Regions from separate parts of the Streptomyces sp. NPDC101237 genome, predicted to be linked through region 1. Evidence: riboswitches for the same ligand, from Rfam matches in the RefSeq annotation. Region 1 holds a riboswitch; each other region holds the start of a gene.
What was found. A riboswitch is a leader RNA that binds a small molecule or an ion and turns the genes downstream of it on or off. The one in region 1 is predicted to bind cobalamin.
Positions count from the first base shown of each region.

Region 2: another riboswitch for cobalamin. It lies ahead of metE (5-methyltetrahydropteroyltriglutamate--homocysteine S-methyltransferase); the one in region 1 lies ahead of ACIRQ9_RS20955 (ribonucleoside-diphosphate reductase subunit alpha).
Region 3: another riboswitch for cobalamin. It lies ahead of ACIRQ9_RS32190 (HoxN/HupN/NixA family nickel/cobalt transporter); the one in region 1 lies ahead of ACIRQ9_RS20955 (ribonucleoside-diphosphate reductase subunit alpha).
Region 4: another riboswitch for cobalamin. It lies ahead of ACIRQ9_RS13975 (CbtB-domain containing protein); the one in region 1 lies ahead of ACIRQ9_RS20955 (ribonucleoside-diphosphate reductase subunit alpha).

Region 1 covers NZ_JBIWNY010000013.1:38,536-42,837, reverse strand. The annotation lists gene ACIRQ9_RS20955 (ribonucleoside-diphosphate reductase subunit alpha) at 1-1,761, opposite strand, end outside; cobalamin riboswitch at 1,888-2,020, opposite strand; gene ACIRQ9_RS20950 (GNAT family N-acetyltransferase) at 2,018-2,572, opposite strand; gene mctP (monocarboxylate uptake permease MctP) at 2,682-4,302, opposite strand, start outside.
Region 2 covers NZ_JBIWNY010000018.1:182,188-186,489, reverse strand. The annotation lists gene ACIRQ9_RS26655 (hypothetical protein) at 1-295, opposite strand, end outside; gene metE (5-methyltetrahydropteroyltriglutamate--homocysteine S-methyltransferase) at 582-2,900, opposite strand; cobalamin riboswitch at 3,068-3,293, opposite strand; gene ACIRQ9_RS26645 (CoA transferase) at 3,591-4,302, opposite strand, start outside.
Region 3 covers NZ_JBIWNY010000027.1:21,067-25,368, forward strand. The annotation lists gene ACIRQ9_RS32190 (HoxN/HupN/NixA family nickel/cobalt transporter) at 75-1,193, opposite strand; cobalamin riboswitch at 1,221-1,430, opposite strand; gene ACIRQ9_RS32195 (ArsR/SmtB family transcription factor) at 1,512-1,874, shown strand; partial or broken gene ACIRQ9_RS32200 (ABC transporter ATP-binding protein) at 2,119-2,345, opposite strand; gene ACIRQ9_RS32205 (Gfo/Idh/MocA family protein) at 2,436-3,557, opposite strand; gene ACIRQ9_RS32210 (sugar phosphate isomerase/epimerase family protein) at 3,554-4,302, opposite strand, start outside.
Region 4 covers NZ_JBIWNY010000007.1:207,374-211,675, forward strand. The annotation lists gene ACIRQ9_RS13955 (hypothetical protein) at 1-11, shown strand, start outside; gene ACIRQ9_RS13960 (thioesterase family protein) at 12-818, opposite strand; gene ACIRQ9_RS13965 (GNAT family N-acetyltransferase) at 934-1,638, opposite strand; gene ACIRQ9_RS13970 (enoyl-CoA hydratase/isomerase family protein) at 1,853-2,911, shown strand; cobalamin riboswitch at 2,980-3,118, shown strand; gene ACIRQ9_RS13975 (CbtB-domain containing protein) at 3,157-3,378, shown strand; gene ACIRQ9_RS13980 (CbtA family protein) at 3,400-4,152, shown strand.

The DNA of each region.
Region 1 (4,302 bases):
GCGCTCCGGCCAGGTGAACTCGACGCCGAAGTGGTCCGGGTGCAGCACACCCCGCGCGGTACGGGTCTTCTCCCAGGCCGGGAGCGGGCCGCTGCGCTCGGCGAGGTCGGCGGAGGCCTCGTACGCGGCGAGCATGATGCGCTCGGCGATCCGGGTGGAGAGCGCCTTGGCCTCGGCGGAGTCGAACGGCAGCCGCAGCCTGAAGAAGACGTCCTGGAGACCCATGGCGCCGAGGCCCACGGGACGCCACTTGGCGTTGGAACGGCCGGCCTGCTCGGTCGGGTAGAAGTTGATGTCGACGACCCGGTCGAGGAAGGTGACCGCGGTGCGCACGGTCTCGTCCAGCCGCTCCCAGTCGATGTCACCGCTCGCGGTGTCGACGAACGCGCCGAGGTTCACCGACCCCAGGTTGCAGACCGCCGTCTCGCCGTCGTCGGTGACCTCCAGGATCTCCGTGCAGAGGTTCGAGGAGTGGACGACGTGACCGGGGACGGCGGTCTGGTTGGCGGTGCGGTTGGCCGCGTCCTTGAAGGTCATCCAGCCGTTGCCGGTCTGCGCGAGGGTGCGCATCATCCGGCCGTACAGGTCCCGGGCCGGGATGGTCTTGCGCGCCAGGCCCCTGCCCTCCGCCGCGCGGTAGGCCGCGTCGAACTCGTCGCCCCACAGGTCCACCAGCTCGGGCACGTCGGCGGGGGAGAACAGGGACCACTGCTCGTCGGCGTTGACCCGGCGCATGAACTCGTCCGGGATCCAGTGCGCGAGGTTCAGGTTGTGCGTACGCCGGGCGTCCTCACCGGTGTTGTCGCGCAGCTCCAGGAACTCCTCGATGTCGGAGTGCCAGGTCTCCAGGTAGACCGCGGCCGCGCCCTTGCGCCGGCCGCCCTGGTTCACCGCGGCGACCGAGGCGTCGAGCGTCTTGAGGAACGGCACGATGCCGTTGGAGTGCCCGTTGGTGCCGCGGATCAGCGAGCCCCGGGAGCGGATCCGGCTGTAGGAGAGGCCGATGCCGCCGGCGTGCTTGGAGAGCCGGGCCACCTGGTGGTAGCGGTCGTAGATGGAGTCCAGCTCGTCCTTCGGGGAGTCCAGGAGGTAGCAGGACGACATCTGGGGGTGCCGGGTGCCGGAGTTGAAGAGGGTGGGGGAGGAGGGGAGGTAGTCGAGGCGGCTCATGAGCCCGTAGAGCGCGGCGACTTCGTCCAGGGCGCGGGCCGTGTCGTCCTCGGCGAGGCCGGCGGCGACACGGAGCATGAAGTGCTGCGGGGTCTCGACGACCTTGCGGGTGATCGGGTGCCGGAGCAGGTAGCGGCTGTGCAGGGTGCGCAGGCCGAAGTAGCCGAAGCGGTCGTCGGCGGCCGGGTCGACCAGGGCGTCCAGGCGGGCCGCGTGCAGCTGCGCGAACGCGGCGGTGCGGTCCGCGATGAGGCCCTCGCGGTGGCCGACGGCGACGGACTCGGTGAAGGACGTCACGCCCTGCGAGGCGGCCTCGGCGCGGATGGAGATCGTCAGCAGCCGGGCGGCGAGCCGGGAGTAGGCGGGGTCCTCCGAGATGAGACCGGCGGCCGCCTCGGTGGCCAGCTCGCGCAGCTCGGCCTCGTCGGCCCGCGCGGAGCGGCCCCGCAGCGCGGCGGCGGCGACCCGGCCGGGGTCGGCGTCGGGGAGGTCGGCGGTCAGCCCGGTCAGGGTCCGCAGCAACGCGGTGCCGGGACCGTCCTCGTCCACAGAGATGGTCGCTGAAGCCGGTTCGGCTGGCGCGATGGTCACGTGGGGCTCTCCCTCGCTCGGCACGGGGCCTGGCGGAGGGCAGGGGGCAGCACACGGGCGCACGCACGCGTGTCGCGTCCCCGGCCCACTCCACGAGGCCCGGACGTCGGAACACCCGGGCCGGACGGCCGGGCGTCGGCTGTCGGCAGGTCCTCGGACTGACGCTCACGCACAGATGTGCGCAAGTACACCGTTGCGGGACAGTTCCGGATTCGCACCGGATTCCCCTGCGGCGACAGCGAGCATGAGCATACATCTAGTGCCGGGTCGCGGTGGCACCCCCACATGTTGTGTCGCGGAGGTGTCGGAGTGTCAGCTCGTAGGTGAGGAGAGTGACGTCGTCCAGGTGCGGCACGGGATTCCAGTCCCGCTCGGGTGTGCGGACGAAACCGAGGCGTTCGTAGATCCGGTGGGCGGCGTGCATGCCCCGCTGGGTCGACAGGACGACGGCCGTGCAGCCCTCCGTGGCCCGCGCGCGGTCGAGGCAGGCGCGCACCAGGGCTTCGCCCGCACCTCGGCCACGGGCCTCGCGCGCGACCGCGAGCGCCCTGATCTCGGCCTCGCCCGAGCGCGCGATGTCGGCGATCGGGCCGGGGCCGGCGACGAAGGTGACCCCGCCGAGGAGCGTGTCGCCGTCCACGGCCACGAGGACCTCGGCGGCGGTCGCGCGGGTCGCGACGTTCTTCAGAACGGGGAGGTACTCGTCGTCCTCGCCGTAGTCGAGGAGGCCGTCCCGGAGGTAGGCCTGGACGGTGATCTCGCCGAGGGCGTCGTACTCGGTCGGCCGTGCCGTGCGGATGCGGATCGTCATGGGCGTGAGTGTGGACGACGGCGGGCCGCCGTGGTGACGTCTTTCCGGCGGCCCGCCGCGGGTCGTCAGGGGGTGCCCGCGCAGGTCCTCGCGCCCCCGACGGGGCGGGTCAGAGGGCGCCCTCCGCCACGGCCGGCGGGAGTTCCCTCTCCACGCCCGGGTCGCCGGCGTCGGCCGTGTAGTCCGCGGCCGTCGTCTCGTCGATGCCCTCCGGGGCCTTCAGGGCCTTCAGGACGAACGTCAGGACCACCGTGACCACCACGTTCATCACGAACGCCGTCAGGCCGATGTAGCCGATCTCACCGATGCCGGGGATCTCCTTGGCCGAGCCCCCGAAGTGCTTCTGGGTGGGGGAGGCCACGCCGTAGGCCGCGGCCGTGCCGTAGACCATGCCCACCGCCCAGCCCGCCAGCAGCGCCCAGCGGTGGAACCAGCGGGTGAACAGGCCGCCGACCAGGGCCGGGAAGGTCTGCAGGATCCAGATGCCGCCCAGCAGCTGGAAGTTGATGGCGACCGTCTTGTCCATGGTGAGGACGAAGACCAGCGCGCCGACCTTCACCAGCAGCGAGACGAGCTTGGAGACCTTGGCCTCCTCCCGCGGTGTGGCGTCCGGCTTGATGAAGTCCCGGTAGATGTTGCGGGTGAAGAGGTTCGCGGCCGCGATGGACATGATGGCCGCCGGGACCAGGGCCCCGATGCCGATCGCCGCGAAGGCCACGCCCGCGAACCAGTCCGGGAACATGTCCTCGAACAGCTGGGGGATCGCCAGCTGGCCGTTGGTGACCTTGACGCCCGCCGCGATGGCCATGAAGCCGAGCAGCGCGAGCAGGCCCAGCATCAGGGAGTACAGCGGCAGGATCGTGGTGTTGCGGCGGATCACGTCCCGGCTGCGGGAGGAGAGCGTCGCGGTGATCGAGTGCGGGTACATGAACAGCGCGAGCGCGGAGCCGAGCGCCAGGGTGGCGTAGGTCCACTGACCGGCCTCGGGTGGCGCCAGCGCCCCGCGTGGTTTGCCGGTGGCCGGATTGACCTGCGCGAAGGCGTGTCCGGCCTTGGCGAAGATGTCGTCGAAGCCGCCCAGCTTGATCGGGATGTAGATGATCGCCACCGCGATGACGAGGTAGATCAGCCCGTCCTTCACGAACGCGATGAGCGCGGGCGCCCGCAGGCCTGAGGAGTAGGTGTAGGCCGCCAGCACGCCGAAGGCGATGAGCAGCGGGAGGTCCTTCACGAACCAGTTGGTGCCGTCGCCGCCGCCGACGCCCATCACGTCGAGCACCGCCTGGATGCCGACGAGCTGCAGCGCGATGTAGGGCATCGTCGCCAGGATGCCGGTCAGGGCGACGGCCAGCGAGAGCCCCTTGGAGCCGAAGCGGCCGCGCACGAAGTCCGAGGTCGTCACGTAGCCGTGCCGGTGGGAGACCGACCACAGGCGCGGCAGGAACGTGAAGATCAGCGGGTAGACGAGGATCGTGTACGGCACCGCGAAGAAGCCGGCCGCGCCCGCCGCGTAGATCGCCGCCGGCACGGCGACGAAGGTGTACGCCGTGTACAGGTCGCCGCCGAGCAGGAACCAGGTCACCCAGGTGCCGAACGACCGGCCGCCCAGGCCCCATTCGTCGAGCGAGTGCTCGTTCTCGGCCTTGCGCCAGCGCGCGGCCATGAAGCCCATGACCGTGACGGCCAGGAAGAAGAAGATGAAGACGCCGAGCGCGACGCCGTTCACGCCG
Region 2 (4,302 bases), on a different contig from region 1:
CGGGGGCGAACCCGCACGGCAGGACCAGCACCGCGTCCGGCCGCGCGGCCCGGACCGCTTCCCAGGTCGCCGGTTTCGTGTGCTCGCCGGGCGCCGCCAGGAGCGGGATGCCGCCGGCCGCCGTGATCTGCTCGGGCACCCAGTGCCCGGCCGGCCACAACGGGTCGAGCCACTCGATCGCCCCCACCCGGGGCCGGTCCCGCCCGGCGACCGCCGCGCGGACGCGGTCGAGACGGGCCCGCAGCTCGGCCCGGCGCCGCTCGGCCCGCTCCCGCACGCCGAGCAGCTCACCCACCGTGACCAGGCAGTCAGGACGTCGTCCAGGGTCCGCGGCTCCAGGCTCAGCACCCGGGTGTCCGCGTCGAGCAGCCGTGCCGTCTCGGAGGTCGGCGACGATGTAGGTCGCGGCGGGCAGCAGGGAGACGATGCGCACACCGCGACCCCACGACGGCTCCCGTCCGGCTGCGCGCCCCGGCGCACCGCGATCGTACGCCGACTCCCACGGCCGCCCCGGACGGCGAGGCACCGCCGGCACGGTGCCGGAGCCCGGTCGGTCGCGGCTCCGGCACCGGCCGGTCCCGTCAGGTGGCGGGCAGTTCGTCGCGGACCGTGCGGGCCGCGGCGACCAGGTTCTCCAGGGAGGCGCGGGTCTCGGGCCAGCCGCGCGTCTTGAGGCCGCAGTCGGGGTTGACCCAGAGCCGGTCGGCGGGGATCGCCTTCAGGCCGGTGCGGAGCAGGCCGGCCGCCTCCTCGGGGCTCGGGACGCGCGGGGAGTGGATGTCGTAGACACCGGGGCCGGCCTCGCGCGGGTAGCCGTGCGCGGCGAGTTCCCGGGCCACCTGCATGTGCGAGCGGGCCGCCTCCAGGCTGATGACGTCCGCGTCGAGGTCGTCGATGGCCTGGACGATGTCACCGAACTCGGCGTAGCACATGTGGGTGTGGATCTGGGTGGCCGGACGAACCCCGGAGGTGGTGAGCCGGAACGCCTCCGTGGCCCAGGCGAGGTAGGCGGGGCGGTCGGCGGCGCGCAGCGGAAGGGTTTCGCGCAGCGCGGGTTCATCCACCTGGATGACCGAGGTGCCCGCCGTCTCCAGGTCGTTCACCTCGTCGCGCAGGGCGAGGGCGACCTGGCGGGCGGTGTCCCCGAGCGGCTGGTCGTCGCGGACGAAGGACCAGGCGAGCATGGTGACCGGGCCGGTGAGCATGCCCTTGACCGGGCGGTCGGTGAGGGACTGCGCGTAGGTCGTCCAGCGCACGGTCATGGGCTCGGGGCGTGAGATGTCGCCGGCCAGAATTGGCGGCCGCACGTAGCGGGTGCCGTACGACTGGACCCAGCCGTGCTGGGTGGCCAGGTATCCGGTGAGCTGCTCGGCGAAGTACTGGACCATGTCGTTGCGTTCGGCCTCGCCGTGCACCAGGACGTCGATGCCGGTCTTCTCCTGGAAGGAGATGACCTCCTGGATCTCGGCCTTGACGCGCTCCTCGTAGCCCGCGGTGTCGATGCGTCCGGTGCGCAGGCCGGCGCGCGCGACCCGGAGTTCGGCGGTCTGCGGGAAGGAGCCGATGGTGGTCGTCGGCAGCAGCGGCAGTCCCAGGTGGGCGCGCTGGGCGGCGGCCCGTTCGGCGTACGGCTGGGAACGGCGGGCGTCCGCCTCCGTGGCCGCGGCGGCGCGGGCGCGGACGGCCGGGTCGTTGGTGAGGGGCGATCCGGCGCGGGAGGCGAGGTCGGCACGGTTGGCGGACAGTTCGCCGGTGACGGCGTCCGTGCCCTCGGCGAGTCCCTTGGCGAGGGTCACGATCTCGCCGGTCTTCTGCTTCGCGAAGGCGAGCCAGCGCAGGATCCGCGGGTCGATGTCCCGTTCGGCGGCCGCGTCGAGCGGCACGTGGAGCAGGGAGCAGGACGCGGCCACGTCGACCCGGTCGGCGAGGCCCAGCAGGGTGCCGAGCGTGGACAGCGACTTCTGCAGGTCGTTGATCCAGATGTTGCGGCCGTCGACGACGCCTGCGACCAGCCGCTTGCCGGGCAGTCCGCCGACGGCGGCCAGCGCCTCCAGGTTGCCCGCGGCGGCCTGGGTGAAGTCCAGCGCGAGCCCTTCGACCGGTGCCTCGGCCAGGACGGGGAGGGCGTCGCCGAGGCGGTCGAAGTAGGAGGCGACCAGCAGCTTCGGCCGGTCGGTCAGCGCGCCGAGGTCGCGGTAGGCGCGCTCGGCCGAGTGCAGTTCGGCCGGGGTGCGGTCCTGGACCAGGGCGGGCTCGTCCAGCTGCGCCCACCCGGCGCCGGCCGCCCGCAGGTCGGCGAGGACTTCGGCGTACACCGGCAGGAGCCGGTCCAGCAGGGTGAGCGGTGCGAAGCCGGCGGGGGCGCCGGGTGCGGGCTTGGCGAGGAGGAGGTAGGTGACAGGACCGACCAGGACCGGGCGGGCGGCCAGGCCGAGGGCAAGAGCCTCCGTCAGCTCGGTGACCTGCTGGGCGGTGTTCGCGGTGAAGACGGTGTCCGGGCCCAGCTCGGGCACCAGGTAGTGGTAGTTCGTGTCGAACCACTTGGTCATTTCGAGCGGTGCGACGTCCTGGGTGCCGCGGGCCATGGCGAAGTAGCCGTCGAGCGCGTCGGCGGCCACGGCCTCCCGGTGGCGTTCCGGGACGGCGCCGACCATGACGGTGGTGTCCAGGACGTGGTCGTACAGCGAGAAGTCGGCGGTGGGCACCTCGTGGACGCCGGCGTCGGCGAGCTGCGTCCAGTTGGTGGCGCGCAGTTCGGCGGCGGTGGCGCGCAGGGCGTCGGCGCTGACGCGGCCCTTCCAGTAGCCCTCGATCGCCTTCTTCAGTTCACGATGAGGGCCCTGGCGGGGGTAGCCGTACACGGTGGCCCGTGCTGCCGCGGCTGCGGACTTCGATGTCACGGAGATCTCCTTCGCGAGATGAATCCCTGAGATCCCGGGGACCGGGGGAGCGCGAAGGGTGTGACGCACCGGACGGCGGCGACCTCGCGCGCCAAGGGCGCGGTCGTCCCGTCTGGTATGCACGCCGACCCGCCCACGAGGTCACCGGGGTATCCGCGCACGGAACGGTCCGCGCGCGGGCAGTCGGCAGGTCTTCGGACTCGCGGGCACGCCCTCCGGTCTCCCGGCGGGCACCTACTGGCCGTCGCTTCCCAGGTCCGGTACGTCGGACCCAGTGCGTATGACGGCGTTCGTTCCCACTCACCGCTGCGGGGCAGTCCCGGATTCCCACCGGGTTCCCTCTTACGACGCCCTCTCCGGCTGACAGGGCGAACCAGCTGCTGGGACCAGCCTAGGGGGTATCGCCCGGCGGGGAGGTGCGGCGTCCACGATGCGGAGGGTGACTCAGGACACGAGTGGAATGCCGGGGGGCGGCAGACGCCATCCTCGCGCTTTCCGTCCCTTTTCCCGCATCTCGACAGCCCGGAGAACAGCATGGCCGAGGCGGAACGCCGGGCCGCCACGACCGGAGGCCCGGCGTACGCCATCGATGCCCAGACCGCCCTGAAGGTGACCGATGACGGGGGCGAGGTCGTCTCCGAGGGGCGCTGGAGGCTGTTCGGGGTGCAGCGGACCGCGGGCGTGTGCCGGTCAGTTGGGCTGAGGCAGCCACAGAGGGGCGCTGCTGCCGCGGGGGAGGAGGACGTCGCGGAAGTGGCCGGGGGTGCGGGACATGACGATCTGGTCGGTGACGCCCTGGTAGTGGCCGCAGGGAGTGTCGGCGGTGAAGGTGTCAGGGTCCAGGTAGGCGTGCGGGGAAACCGGGTCCGGGTCGAGCGCGGTCGCGTGCGCGTAGTCGCGGTCGAAGACGCCGAGGCTGAGGATCCAGGTGGCGATGCGGGTGAGGTTGAGGGTGACCCGGTAGCTGCCGCCCTCGGTGGCGCGGCGCATCAGCGCGGCGAGCGCACCGGTCGTCGCCAGCCAGGACAGGACGTAGTCGTTGACGACGCTGATGTACGGCAGGGCCGGTGTACTGGTCGGCCCGGCGCCGACCCCGTCCTCGCCCTCCATGAGCATGATGCCGCTGAGCGCGCCCGCGGTCTGGTCGAAGCCGACGCGGTGGGCCCAGGGGCCGGTCTCGCCGGCGAGGTGGATGCTGATGTGGATGATGCCGGGCCGGACGGCGGCCGCCTCCTCGGCGGTGAGGCCGATCCTCTCCAGGTAGCCGGGACGCCGGTTGGCGTAGAAGATGTCGGCTCCGCGCAGGAGTTCGCGGATCCTGGCCTGTCCCTCGACGCCGTACGGGTCGATGGTGGTGGAGCGGACGCCGACGTTGGCGGTGTTGTAGGTGGACTCGTGCTCC
Region 3 (4,302 bases), on a different contig from region 1:
GTGAGCAGGGGCGCACCCGAAGCGGCGGGCCAGGGAGCGGCACCGCTTCCCGGCCCGCGGGCGATCCTGAGGTGTCAGCCGCTCTCCCCCAGGCGGGCCGCCCACTTCTGCTCCACCTTGGCCAGCTTCCAGTACGCCAGCGCAGCGGCCCACACCACGACGAACAGGGCGACGATCACGTAGCCGACGTGGTCCAGGTCGAGGCCGGCGATCCAGTCGGTCACGGCGTCGCGCAGATCGAGCTTCTCGTGCAGTACGCCGACAAGTTCGATGGTGCCGATCAGAAACGCGACGGCGATGGAGAGTCCGGTGATGGTGAGGTTGTAGAACACCTTGCGGACCGGGTTCGAGAAGGCCCACTGGTAGGCGAAGTTCATGAAGGTGCCGTCGAGCGTGTCGAACAGGCTCATGCCCGCGGCGAAGAGGAGGGGGAGGCAGAGGACCGCGTACCAGGGCAGGCCGGCAGCCGCGCCCGATCCGGCCATCACCATCAACGTGACCTCGGTCGCCGTGTCGAAGCCCAGGCCGAAGAGAAAGCCGATCGGGTACATCTGGCCAGGCCGGGTGATGGACTTGGTGAGACGGCCGAGGATCCGGTTCATGAACCCGCGCGAATCCAGGTGCCGTTCGAGTTCCTTCTCGTCGAACTTCCCGGCCCGCATGGCCCGGAACACCTTCAGGATGCCCATCAGGGCGACGAGATTGAGCGCGGCGATGATGTAGAGGAAGGACCCGGACACGGTCGTACCGATGACGCCCAGCGTCCGGTGGGTGCTTGAGTCGTCGTTCATCAGCGTGCCGGCGATGGCGGCGCCACCGGCCACCAGAGCGGCCATCGCGACCACCACGCTGGAGTGCCCGAGCGCGAACCAGAAGCCCACCGACACCGGCCGCTTGCCGTCGGCCATCAGCTTGCGGGTGGTGTTGTCGATCGCGGCGATGTGGTCGGCGTCGAAGGCGTGCCGCATGCCGAGGGTGTACGCCGTGACGCCGAGCCCGATGCCGAACGCCTTGGAGCCGATCTCGTAGTGCCCAGGTACGACGAGAAGGAACAGCACCCCGAAGGCGACGACGTGCAGGGCGGCGATCACCGCCATCAGCCCGACCGTCTTGACGGTGTCCTCTCGCCGCCAGCGAAAGGAAACAGAATCGGACTCGGTACCGCTCCCGGTCCCGGTTTCGGGCAGGGTCATCAGGTCACGCTCCAGCACCTCGTGGATCACTTCGTGAGATGCCGTGGCCGGTCTCCTGGCTTACGGGTGCCGCGTGCCCGTCCCGGCCTTCCCGTCCGCCGGCGGGCGAACAGTGACCGTACAACCCGTGGGACGGAAACTCCCCGATCACAGTGGCGAGGGCCGCTCCGGCCTGAGCCCCCGAACCACGCGGGGCCGTCACCGGTCTTCCCGAGCACCACGGCTCCCCAACGGTACGAGGACCGAACACGCCCTGCATACCTGCGCAGGTATGCAGGTATGCAAGATCACATCGGGGCACCTGGGAGGATGCCCCTCATGCATCTCGTCCCCGCCGACCGTGCGGACCGCCCCACCATCGACGGCCACCGGGTCTGCGACGCGATCGCCGCCATCGGCGAGCCCGACCACGTCCGCGCCTGGGCCGAGCGGTTCTCCCTGCCGGCCGACCCCGGACGCCTCTCCCTCCTCCTGGCCCTGCACCGCACGGGCCCGCTCGCTGTCTCCGACCTCGCCGTCGCGACCGGCATGAACGACCCCGCCGTCTCCCAGGCCCTGCGCCTGCTGCGCGCCGCCGGCGTCGTGGCGGGCGAGAAAGCGGGACGCGTGGTGCGCTACCGGGTCGTCGATCCCGTCACCAGCGGGTTGCTGGACCAATGCACCACCGCCGAGACCGGCTGAACGACGAACCCCGGCGAATACCGGCGCGGAGTTCCTCCGCAAGGCTTGGACGCCCGTGTTCAGGTCGGCGCCCTGCCGCGGTTTCCGGTGCCGGCAGGGGTGTCCCGTTCCTGTCGACCGCCAGATCGCACCGGGTTGAGCCAGTCCGTGGCGTCCAGGCCCGCGGCGGGTCCCGGTGCCGGACGCGGGGTGATGTCGCCGCCGGAGGCGTGGACGAGGTGCCGGACGAATCATCGCGGGCCCAGAGGACCGCGCAATTCCAGCAGAGGGCCGACACCGGGCGGTGGCTGACCACCACGTCGACGATGTCCGCGGTGATGAGCGGGAGCAGCCGGACGGGGGCGTGCTTCAGCAGGAACCCGGCGTCGCGAGCGCGACCCGGCCCCGCTCGGGCCGGAACAGGTAAAGCAGCGTCCGGACCGGGTGTTCGCCCCGGTAGCGGTGGCTCAGCGGTCCCCGGTGCAGCACCACGGTTACTCCTGTGGACGGACGGTTCAGGAGGGGCACACGGCCGGGACGGCGAGACCAAGGGAGGGCCGCCGCCCCGACGGGAGGCGGACCTCAGTCCGGGAGGGTCCGGGCGTGCGGGTCCCAGCCGACCGGCAGTGGTTCGGGGACGGCGCACCGACTGTGCACCGGGACCGGGAGTTTGGAGTCGGCGGCAGTGTTGATCGCCGTCATCACCTCCAGGACGTGGAAGGCGAGGTCGCCGGTGGCGCGGTGCGCCGTCCCGGAGCGGATGGCCCGAGCCAGGTCGAGCACGCCCGTGCCGCGTCCCGCGCGCGTGCCCTCGACCGGCAGGTGCCGCCGTGGGCCGCCGTCCTCGACGGCCGTCGTGCCGTCGAAGTGGTTCGGGTCGGGCAGCACCAAGGTGGCGTCGAGGCCGGTGACCTCGACGAAACCGAGACGCAGCAGCGGCGAGTCGAAGCTGAACACCGCTGTCGCGGAGCCGCCGCCGGAGAACTCCAGCAGCGCCGAGACATGGGTCGGCACGGTGACGTCGAACTCGGTACCGGCCCGCTCGCCGGAGCCGATCACCCGTCGGTCCCGCGAGCGGCCGCCGACCGCGCTCACCCGCTCGACCGGTCCGAAGACGTTCACCAGCGCGGTCAGGTAGTAGGGGCCCATGTCGAAGAGCGGGCCGCCGCCGGGCCGGTAGAGGAACTCCGGGCCGGGGTGCCAGGACTCCGGGCCGGGGATCTGCATCAGGCTCAGCGCGGTGAGCGGGGTGCCGATCGTGCCCGAGTGGAGGGCCCGCAGCGCGCTCTGCAGGCCGGCGCCGAGGAACGTGTCCGGGGCACCGCCCACCCGCAGCCCGGATTTCTCGGCGAGTTCCAGCAATTCCGCCGCACTGTCGGTGTCGGCGGTGAGCGGCTTCTCGTTCCAGAGGTGCTTGCCCGCACGCAGCGCGGCCGTTCCCACCGCGGCGTGGGCCGACGGTACCGTGAGGTTGACCACGATCTCGACCTCGGGGTGGGCGAGCGCCTGCTCGACGGTCCCGGCCGCGGGGACGGCGTGGGCCTCGGCCTGGGTGCGGGCGCGGTCCTGGTCCAGGTCGGCGCAGAAGAGGACCCTCAGGTCGGGGAAGGATGTCAGGTTGGCCAGGTACTGGTCGCTGATGGTGCCGCAGCCGATGACGGCGACGCCCACCGGTCCGGTGCGGTGCGGGTGCGGCCCGGTCATCGCGCGCCCTCCGTGGTGAGGTAGGTGTGGCTCTGCGCCATGGCGTCGAACACGTCCCCGGCGCACTGGTCGAGTTCGACGATGTGCCACTCGGCGGCGGGTGCGGCGGCGAGCACCGCGGGGACGGGCATCCGGCCGGCGCCGACGGCGGTGTTGGGCTGTCCGCGGTCGATGGTGATCGGACCGTCCTTGACGTGCAGGAGGCGGACCCGGTCGCCGAGCCGGCCCAGCAGGGCGGGGACGTCCTGTCCCCCGGCGGCGGCCCAGTAGGTGTCGACCTCCAGGATCGCGGCCGGGTCCAGAAGGTCGGCGAGTACTTCCAGGGCGGGGATGCCGTCGAGCAGCGTGGACAGTTCGAACTCGTGGTTGTGGTAGCCGACCCGGATGCCGTGCTCGGCCGCGGCGCGGACGGCGGTGTTGAGTTCGGCGGCGAGGGCGGCGACCGCGTCGCGGTCGGCGAACCGGTCGGGGGCGGCGTAGGGCAGGACCACGGTGTCGGCGCCGACCACGGGAAGCGCCTGGAGGATCTCGGTCTGCTGCTCGCCGGTGATCCAGGCGTGCGCGCTGCACGCCCGCAGGCCGAACTCGTCGAGGTCGGCGCGCAGTCGGTGCGGGTCGGTGAGCACGTCGTACGGTTCGACGCCGGAGTAACCCATGGCGGCGAGCCGCCGCAGGGTGTCGCGCCGGTCGGCGGTTAGGGCCCGGTCGAGGCCGTAAAGCTGGACGGCCAGCGGGGTGGTTGCGG
Region 4 (4,302 bases), on a different contig from region 1:
CGCCCCGCTGACTAGGCGGCCGGCAGCGGCCGGACCGTGAGGATCTGCGAGGCGTGCCCGACCGGGCCGTCCATGTCGTGCAGGACCGTGCTGGTGAGGCCCTGTCCGGTGGGACCGAAGCTGACCTTCGTGTCCAGCCCCGTCCAGACACCCCGGGGCTGGCGGTGCAGGTGGACGGTCAGATCGACGTTCGGGAACATCCACTCGGTGGGCGACCGCCGTACGGCGATGCCGTTGGCGGTGTCGACCAGGGTGAGGAACGAGGCGAGCGGGCTGACCCGGACACCGGCGACCAGGTCCACGGGCGTGGAGATCCAGGCGGCCGTACGGCCCGGACGGCGCGGTGCGACCGGGCGGATCTCCACCGAGCCGATGTAGCCACCGGGCCACAGTTCGCCCGCCGGCCACGGGGCGAGGGAGTCGGGCGGGACGAGACGGTCGTCGGGGCCGCCGGCCACCGCGGCGGTGTCCAGCTCGGCCAGGTACCAGGCGCGGGCCCGCAGGACCGCGCGGCCGGAGATCCGCACGACCGCTTCGAGGAGTTCGATGGTGCGTCCGGGACGGACGGTCTCCACCTCGATCTCGCACTCGTCCAGGGGAAGCCGGCCGAGGATGTCGTAGCTGATCCGCGACAGCAGCAGGCCGTTGTCCGGGCGCGCGGCCCGGTACCGGTCGAGGGCGTGCACCACGAGCCCCGACAGCGGACTGAAGTGCTGCTCGTCCGGGGCCCAGGCGCCGCCCGCGCGCGGCGTCGGCTTGTAGCGGTGGTCGTCGACGGCCTCGAAGTAACTGCCCTGGGTCGCGCCGGGGATGGCCAACGGACGTCTCTCCTCTCATCTGGACACCCGGGACGCCGCCGGCATCCGTGCCGTCGCGCCGGGTGAGAAGGTGCACACGGCACCCAGTGTGCCGAGGCGCGGTGCGCGGACGGGGTCACGGGGTGCGGAAGCCGCGGAAGGTCACGTGCGCGCGGCTCTCGAACCCGAGCCGTTCGTACAGCGCGATCGCGCCGGTGTTCGACTCCGCCGCGTGCAGGAAGGGACGTTCGTCCCGGGCCAGCACGCGCGCGGCCAGCGCGCCCACCAAGCGGCCGGCGTGACCCCGTCCGCGTGCCTCGGGGGCGGTGCAGACCGCGCTGATCTCGGTCCATCCCGGCGGCCTGAGCCGCTCGCCGGCCATGGCGACCAGCGTGCCCCGGTCGCGGATGCCGAGGTAGGTGCCGAGTTCGCGGGTGCGCGGCCGGAACGGTCCCGGTGCGGTCCGCGCGACGAGCGCGAGCATCTCGGGGACGTCGGCCGCACCGAGTTCGACCAGGTCGGTGCCGTCCGCCCGGGGAGCGGGCGCGGGCCGGCGGCCGCGGGGCCAGACCAGCTGCCGCCCTTCGAGGACGAACACCGGCTCCCAGTCCGCGGGCGGCGGCGCCGGGCAGTTGAACATGTCGGCGAACGCGCCGGGACCGAGCAGCCGGGCCAGGTCGGCCCAGTCCTCGGGACCGGGGTCGGCGGACACCGACGAGAAGGTCGCCACGTCCGGCACATAGCTCGCGGCCCGGCCGGCCCGCCGCCCCAGCCGGGCGTGGTGACCGAGCAGGGAGGCGCCCACCGGGTCGTCGAGTACGGCGCTCTCCTCGGCTGTCATCGTGCAACTCCCCGTTCGCCGTGCCGCTGTCGGTGCCGCCATGATCGTAACCAGCGTGCGCCGAGGAGCCCGCGCGGGGCCGCGGCGGCGCCCGGGGCACGGGCGCGTACGGTAGCGGGAAGATCGTCCGCGGAGCGCGGGCCCACCGGATCGCGGAAGGAACCGACCAGATCATGCGCGTCAACGCGACCCGCGGCCGTACGGAGGTCCACGGATGAGCGACGTCCTGTTCCGCACCGAGGGCCGGACGGCCCACATCACGCTGAACCGGCCCCAGGCCCTGAACGCGCTCACCCACGCGATGGTGCTCGCCATGGACGAGGCGCTCGCCGCCTGGGAGCGGGATCCGGCGGTCGCGGCGGTGGTGATCAGCGGTGCGGGGGAGCGGGGGCTGTGCGCGGGCGGTGACATCCGGGCCGTGCACGACGACGCGCGGGACGGGGACGGCAGTGCGGCGGCCGCGTTCTGGCGGGACGAGTACCGTCTCAACGCGCGGATCGCCCGGTATCCGAAGCCGTACGTCGCGGTGATGGACGGGATCGTGATGGGCGGCGGGGTCGGTGTCTCGGCGCACGGCAGTGTCCGGATCGCCACCGAACGCTCCCGGATCGCCATGCCGGAGACCGGGATCGGGTTCGTGCCCGACGTCGGCGGGACGCATCTGCTCGCCCTCGCCCCGGGAGAACTCGGCACCCACCTCGCGCTGACCGGCGCCCAGATCGGCGCCGCCGACGCCCTGCTGTGCGGACTCGCCGACCACTGCGTCCCCTCCGACCGCATCGGGCAGTTGACCGCCGACCTCGCCGAACAGCCCGTACAGGACGCGCTCACCGGGCATGTGCGGCCCGCGCCGGACGGCGAACTGGCCGCTCACCGCGGGTGGATCGACGCCTGTTACGCCGCCGGCACGGTCGAGGAGATCGTGGACCGACTGCTCGCCCACCCCGACCCGGCCGCCAAGGAGGCCGGGCAGACCCTGCTCACCAGGTCGCCCACCGCGCTCAAGGTCACCCTGGCCGCGCTCCGCGGGGCCCGGCGTCTCGGCAGCCTGGAGCGGGTCCTCGACCAGGAGTACCGCGTCTCCTGCGCCGCCCTGTCCACCGCCGACCTGGTGGAGGGCATCCGCGCCCAGGTCGTCGACAAGGACCGCGACCCGCACTGGTCCCCGGCCACCCTCGCCGAGGTCACCGACGCCGACGTCGACCGCTTCTTCGCCCCGCTCGGCGACCGCGAACTCGGGCTGGCCGACGGGGCCGGACACCCGCACCGCTGATCCGGCGGCGGCAGGTCACCGGGCGGGAGAGGAAGATCACGCCTGATGGGGCGGTCTTGGCCGTGCCCCTGACACGCGGTACCGTCTGTCCGGAATCGACGACGACAGAACGGAAGCCGGTGCAAGTCCGGCACGGTCGCGCCACTGTGTGCGAGCACCCCCCCCGGGAACTCGCGAGTCAGACCCGTAGCCGTCGTCCAGTGCACCACCGAGATGGGACGCGAACTCCCAGAGGAGGTTCTGCCATGGCGCAGACCGTCGCGCAGCCGACAGCCACCACCCCCGTAGTTCCCGCCAAGCTGCCGCTGAGCGCGATAGCTCCCTGGGCGGTCTTCTTCGGCATCCTCATGCTCGTCCTGCTCTACTTCGTCGGCGCCGAGCAGGGCGCCACCTCCGTGTTCAGCGGCACCGACGTCCACGAATGGGTGCACGACGCCCGTCACCTCCTCGGCTTCCCCTGCCACTGACGCGAGGGACGCCGTCCGCTCATGAACTCCGCAACCGTAAGAAACCTCCTGGTGCGGGGCATGCTCGCCGGCCTCGCCGCCGGCGTGCTCGCCCTCGTCGTCGCCTATCTCCTCGGTGAGCCGAACGTCGACAAGGCCATCGGCTTCGAGGACGCCCACGCGCACGAGCACGAGATGGAGGTCGTCTCCCGCTCGCTCCAGTCCACGGCGGGCCTGGCCACCGGCGTGCTGGTCTACGGGGTCGCCTTCGGCGGCATCGCCGCGCTCGCCTTCTGCTTCGCCCTGGGCCGCGTCGGCCGCTTCTCGCCGCGGGCGACGGCGCTGCTGCTGTCCGGCTGCGCGCTGCTCGCCGTCTACGTGGTGCCCTTCCTCAAGTACCCGGCCAACCCGCCGTCGGTGGGCGATCCGGACACCATCGGCAAGCGGACCACGCTGTACTTCCTGATGATGGTGCTCAGCGTGCTGCTCGCGGTCGCCGCCACCCTCCTCGGCAAGCGGCTGCGGCCGAGCCTCGGCACCTGGTGGGCGACCGTCACCGCGGTGGCCGCGTTCGCCGTCGTCGTCGCCCTGGCCTACCAGTTCCTGCCCGTCGTCAACGAGGTGCCGGCCGACTTCCCGGCCACCCTGCTGTGGCGGTTCCGGCTCTCCGCGCTGGCCGTCCAGCTGGTGCTGTGGGGCGGATTCGGCCTGGTCTTCGGCGAGTTGGCGCACCGGCAGCTCAACCCCAAGCCCGCGACGGCTCCGGCCGGACGTACGGTTCCCGCCGCGAACTGAACGATTCACGCCACGCGAGGGCCCTTCGGAACCCACCGGGGGCCCTCTCGCGTTCTCCGGGCACCGGCGGACCCGGCGCGGACGACCCGAGGCGAGGAGCGGCGGATCCGAGTGGCACGACACCCCTGCCACGTCGCATCACCCTCGGCG